2 regions of the Psychrobacillus sp. MER TA 171 genome follow, and region 1 is predicted to be linked to the other one. Evidence: riboswitches for the same ligand, from Rfam matches in the RefSeq annotation. Region 1 holds a riboswitch; the other holds the start of a gene.
What was found. Region 1 has a riboswitch for cobalamin ahead of M3627_RS05520 (hypothetical protein). Riboswitches for the same ligand answer to the same signal wherever they lie in the genome.
Positions count from the first base shown of each region.

Region 1 (3,182 bases):
ACAACCGCTTGGCGCTCCTTAGCATTTAAAATATATAGCTGTTTTTCTAATGTCTCAATATAAACGTTTGCTGTCACTTCTAACTCCTCCTCGGTACTATTCATTAAATAGTACTATACCATAACACTATTATCCATTGCAAGGTACCTGTTTTAAAATAAAAGAAGATGGCCTCCTCAAAACGAGACCATCCTTTACTTTATTTAAATAATTCTGGATAAACGGTTTTGGCTACTAGTTCCACAGCTTCACCAATTCGTGGACCAGGGCGAGACATTATGTCCGAATCTAATTGGAAGATGGCGTTGTTTTGTACAGCCTCTAGCTGGTTCCAGCCTGGACGAGCCTTAATCTCACCAATTGGATCTTCTACATAATTTACGGTAGTTAAGATAATCGGAGGATTTTTCTTAATGACATCTTCCTCAGATAATTTAATCCATCCCTCTTGGTCTCCAAAAATGTTCACAACAGAAGCATTATTCAAAACTTCTTGTTGAAACGTATTTTTACCAGTTGTAAAAATTTCAGGAGAGGGGCTTATCTCAAAATAAACTTGTTTCTGATTAGCTACACCCGATACTTTGTCCTCAACACTTTGAATAGTAGTTTTAATAGAGTTAACAAGGTTTATTCCTTTATCCTCAACTCCCATTACTGCGGCCAACTGTTCAATATCACCATAGACGTCTTCAAATGACAGTGCCGATTGAATGACAAAAACGTCTAAACCCGCATCTTCCAACACTTTAAGCTCTTCCTCAGAACCGGTGGTATACGCTATCACTACATCTGGGCTTATCTCTAAAATCCGTTCTGCATTAAAGCTCATAGAATCGGAAATTCTTTCAATTTCCAGTGCTTCTTCTGGATAGGTATCATACTCTGTAGCTCCCACTATTTTATCTCCCACGCCAAGGGCAAATAGAATTTCTGTGTTGCTTGGTTGTAGAGACACAACCGAGTCGGGAACTTCTTCAAATGTAATTTCGTTCCCCATATCGTCCGTTACAGTGTATTCCTTTACTTCTTGTACAGAATCTGTTTCAACAGCTGTATTCTTTTCAGCCTCTTGGCAGCCTACAAGTAAGATAGAAAGTATTAGTACCGCTAACCAATTTCTTAATTGTTTATTCATATGTTAATCCCCCAATTCTTTCTTTTTTCTCATGGGATATGATTTACTGACAAATTGAATCTCGTCAACTCCATGATACTTATTTACATATACCGCCATTGCAAACAATACATTTGCTAATAGCTGCGTGTAGTCAAATAAAATCTCAGGTACTTCTCTTTCTAAAGAGACTTTATGTAAAGCTCTGACCGACTTTTTTGCTTCACTTCGACATACGTGCAACTCACAAGCAACCGTTGAACCTTGTGGAAGTACGAATATATCTACTCTTCCTTCTACTTCGCTTACGTAGGAATCGTACATATCGCTGAGGATTTGTAAATCTTCTTCATGGATCGCGAGCTTCCCTCTGACAGACCCATTTAAGTGGTATGCCATCGGGGCCAAATACATAAGGTCCTCATATACTCTTGGAATATCTTTTGTTAAAGAAGCAGCCAAGCCGATACGTGTCGTCAGTGAGTCCGTTCGAATCTCAAAGTCTACTGTAGAAGGCTTCTCTCTCATAAACGGATAACAAATATAACGCATGTCCTTTTTCACCTTTTCCCCTCCCTTCCTAGTAAATGTGAACATATGCAATACAATACTCGACCTCTTACAGCACAAAAAACGCCACCCCAAAAAGGGCGGCGCAATACTATTTATCGTTTTATAAATTCAATCGAAAAAATAGACACGTGCCGTACAACCCCTTAACTTCCGAAGAGTATTTATACGTTCAAGAAAAGGCTGGTCTCCTGGCTCATGCATCATTTTACTCTAAGAACCTTCCCATCGACTTCTAGCCGACAGTGGTATTTTTCTTATTTCATCTGCATTTACAGTTGCGGATACAGCTTCGGTTTTTCACCGAATTCCCAATTAAGCTGACAAGTCAGCACCTTTTCCCTGCAATAAATTATTCACTTATCGTAAGTGTACCATAGCGTATCATTTTGGGATAGAAATGGTTATCTAGTGTTAAAACTAGTAATTAGTTTGTTTCTTGTTCAGTTTATGCTACTGTTTTTATATGAAAAAATATATCCCACTATTACTTTTAATTCTCTTTGTATTTATTGCTTCGGGTCAAACTTCCGAGCAGCAATCTTTAGAGGCTGTGCTTAAAAACTGGCTTCCCAACAAGCCATTGGAATCCTTTTTGTCTTTATTTCATATTCCATATTGGGGATTTTATGTCTCTGTCGAGGAACGTGGCTACTATGCATTTGTTGAATTTTTAATCAGAAAAGGAACGCACTTTTTTTATTTTGGTTTGATTGGATTAGCCATTTATATTGCTTTACCGAAAAAAAAGTACAGAAAGCTGTTGGCCATACTGATTACCTTTTTTCTAGGAGCAGCAGATGAATTCCATCAATCCTTTACGAGTGGACGATCTGCACTCTTTCAGGATGTTCTATTAGATACAAGTGGCGCAATTTTTGCCATGCTATTGCTAACGCTTGTTCAATGGTTAAAGAATAGAAAAAACGCTACCCACTAAATTTAAAAGGTAGCGTTTTTCTATTAAGCTATTTAAAGAACTTATTTTCGACTTTTCTTTAATAGGAAGGCAAGACCTAAGGTGATAATGGAGAACACAGTAAGTAATTGATTAATCGGAAGTATAGGCTTGAATTTTACATTTTCCTCGGTGATTTCATAAACTCCAACTGGTTTAATCGAAAATACACCACCTGCTCCTTCTCCTTGACCACTAGCATTTTGCTCGTCTGTAAATCCACCGCCTCCTCCTCCACCTACGAAGTAGTTCACTTTGGCTACTGGCAGAATCCGTTTATTGTCCATAATAATTGGGTCCCCGTATATTAAAGAAGCATCCTTTTCTCTAGAAAACTTTTCAAAAATAGAACGTATTGGTGTTTGTATCATAGGCAGCTTGGTATTATCCTTTTGTTTACTTGTCTTTTCCTCCATACTATCTCTCCTTTATTTTAATATAAGGGTCATATGATGTTCCTCGTAATAAACATCTCTTTCCTTTAAAGCCATTTCTTCTGTTCCAAATACTTTAAATCCTAGCTGCAGGTATAAATTT
Region 1 is NZ_JAMAWN010000004.1:59,650-62,831, reverse strand. It holds gene M3627_RS05530 (HAAS signaling domain-containing protein) at 1-77, opposite strand, end outside; gene M3627_RS05525 (ABC transporter substrate-binding protein) at 200-1,138, opposite strand; gene M3627_RS05520 (hypothetical protein) at 1,142-1,681, opposite strand; cobalamin riboswitch at 1,852-2,041, opposite strand; gene M3627_RS05515 (VanZ family protein) at 2,154-2,627, shown strand; gene M3627_RS05510 (GerW family sporulation protein) at 2,669-3,061, opposite strand; gene M3627_RS05505 (GNAT family N-acetyltransferase) at 3,074-3,182, opposite strand, start outside.

Region 2 (3,182 bases), on a different contig from region 1:
TATTAAAGAAAAATGATAGAAACTTTAATTTAATAGATAAGCTACTGCTTTTTTTCGAATTACCACTATTTCTGCACACCCTTCTTTAGAAGAGAACGGTAAAAAAATAGAACTGGACTTAAAATAAGCGCACTTACTATAATTGCAGTCTTAATAGTAAGGGTTGTGGCAATATACCCAATAACAGGTCCACCGCTTATTTGCCCAACTGCATCCACCTGCCCTTTTACAGAGAAAAATGTTGCCCGAGTAGAAGAGTCTGGTATGATTTTATTTAACCAAATGTCCTCTAATGGGGACATTACCTTCCGACTAACTTGGATTATTACATAGCAAATAAACAAACCAATAATATAGCTCGAAAATGCAAAGCCTATTAATGCTACCACTATACTGGAGCAACCAATAAAAAGAGCGATATATATTCGGTGCAATTCTTGATAAATCGTACTTTTATTTAAAAAGTGAAGCAACATATATGACAGCAGCACGACAACTAATTGAATTCCTCCAGTTAATAGCACCAGTCGTTCATTGGACAAGGTAGTTATTTCAGCCATTTCTAATAGATGAGGAAGCCACAGACGATCGAAACCTTCACTATAAAAACCTATAAACAGAGCGATTAGAAATAGCATACGAAGTATAAAGCTAGTTCTGGAGAAAAGAATGATTTTATCTAAGTTCTCCTTCATTGTCTCCCATGCACCAACTGTTTCGCTTCTTTTCAAAGGTTTAAAATGATTCTCTTGCATAAAGAATATTAGTAAAACAGCTAAACCAATCATACATAATCCTCCTACTATAATCGGTAGATGGATTAGGTAGGAGCCGATTAATACGCTTAACGGAATGGCAACTAATTGGCCAAGGTTACCAGCCTTAGCTCCTCTCATATATGCAGATGAGGCCTTTTCTTCTCCTATTTCATCAGCTATCCAGGCTTGCAATGACCCGCTAGTAAAGGTATACCCTATCCCCCATGCCACTTGAGCCAATAAAACCGTAATAAAAAAAGGAAACAAGCCCTCTAATAAAAAACCAACTCCTATTAGAAAGTAACCAATGATAACGGATAGCTTCCGGCTCTTTAAATCAGACACGATACTAGTTGGAATCTCAAAGAGAAATACGGTTATCTCCAACACAGTTCCCACTAAAACTAGTTGCAACGGATCCAGCTTAACAACGCTTACTTGATACAACAAACTGACTGTAAATATAAAAGTAAAAAATAATTGCGATAGAAAGCAAATATAAATATACAGCCGATATGGGTCCTTTAAACTACTCATTTACCTCACCTCTCCACTTGATTATAAAAAGAGAAGCAGTCCACGACTTATCCAAATTTGCTATATTGACTAACTTTTTTTATGTTATAGTGAAAGAACAATTAAATAATGTGTAGATTTAGGTGTTCTTTTAATTGCAAAAGAACTTAAAAGGGAAGTTCGGTGAAAGACCGACGCTGTCCCGCAACTGTAAATGTGAGCAATACTTTATAAACCACTGTATGTATGGATACTACGGGAAGGAAGGTAACGCGATGACCATGAGCCAGGAGACCTGCCTATTTCAAGTACACACCACGACCCTACGAGGATAGGAGGTGCTAAGTGTAACTATGACAAGCAAAGCTTGAAAATACTGCCGTACGAAAAGACATACTAAAATCCACTGGAGCGAACAGACTCCTTATTTAATCGTGGTTTTTATTTGTTTCCTAGCGTACTGACTATTAAATCATACTAACCAAGCATCCTCTTTTATAAAAAAGAGGATGCTTTTTATGTTAAAAACGAAAGGATTTTGGAAATGAGAAAAGAGATTTTTATGGAGCAATTTAAGCAAGTATTAATGACAAACCAGGTTGCAAGTACCTCGATATCTCTACAGTCTACCTTTGAGGAAATGAAAAAAGAAATTGAGCTTAACTCAGTATGGAGTATAGAAGAAAGAAATCTTTTTCTTCACCACTTAAATGTTGCACACCGTCAGATTAAACAAGAGATTGCTGGAATAGAGCAGGAATAAATAGAATACATATGTCAGTCAATTTCATAAATAGAGCTTTACCAATTAACACGAACCGTATTAATTGTAGCGACAGGCGGCGACTCCAGCGAGATGAGGGAGACAGATAAGACATCACAACCACGCGCGCAAGCGATGGGTGATGGCTTATCGCTCACCCCGCGAGAAAGCGTCGGGTTGGCGCGGAAATCAATTCTGCTTCTACACATATAAAAGCATATATAAATCACTGTTTTTACTAATTGTTCATGTTTGGCTTTTTAAAATAGAATTATGAAATTGACTCTTTTAAAAAAGCGAACCAATGACGTTAGTCATTTGGTTCGCTAATTCCTATAGATCTTGATAATCCCTTTGATATTTACCGCCATCTTTAACCTCTGAATGATACAAAGCCTTCAGAGCAAAGCTTTTTTCTAAATCATGCTCCTTCATTACTTCCTTTAATCTTTTAGCTAAATCAGGACTGAACTTAACAAGCTCTTCCATTTTAGATTTTGAATATTGCATTACATTACCTCCCCACTATCATTGTTTATACAGTATAGCACTTTGACATAAAGACATACGAAAATTTCAGTTTAGCCTAATTAAATTTCTACCACTCTAACTCATAAAAATAGACAATCACATTTTTTCCAATTTTGCATAAATTAATTTGACAATTCTAAAAAGATGAGTTAACCTAATGAACAAATGTTTCCTAAGGGAAAATAATTATCTTTTAAGAAATTTATATTTTTTTATTCTAAAAGTTTCCCTGAGGAAATAATTTATAACAAAGGAAAAGGAGTGTAGTAAATGAAAAAATTATTTTTATTATTTTTTGCTGTAGTTTTATTGGCTGGATGTAATGACCAAAACAATGGAAAGGCGGAAGCTGATAAACCACTAGTAGTTACAACTACAGGTCAGGTTGCTGATGCCGTAAAGACGATAGCCGGGGATATGGTAGAAGTTAAATCCTTGATGGGACCAGGAGTAGATCCACATCTTTATAAGGCGACTCAAGGAGACTTACAAATATTAGAGGATGCTGACATGATTTTTTATAACGGTCTAGAGCTTGAAGGAAAGATGAGCGACATTTTCGAGAAAATGAAGAAAGAAAAAACTGTTGTAGCAATTGGGGAGTCAGTCCCAAA
Region 2 is NZ_JAMAWN010000010.1:110,890-114,071, forward strand. It holds gene M3627_RS11355 (AraC family transcriptional regulator) at 1-16, shown strand, start outside; gene M3627_RS11360 (MFS transporter) at 66-1,295, opposite strand; cobalamin riboswitch at 1,399-1,591, shown strand; gene M3627_RS11365 (hypothetical protein) at 1,819-2,037, shown strand; gene M3627_RS11370 (hypothetical protein) at 2,371-2,547, opposite strand; gene M3627_RS11375 (metal ABC transporter solute-binding protein, Zn/Mn family) at 2,839-3,182, shown strand, end outside.
Region 2: another riboswitch for cobalamin. It lies ahead of M3627_RS11365 (hypothetical protein); the one in region 1 lies ahead of M3627_RS05520 (hypothetical protein).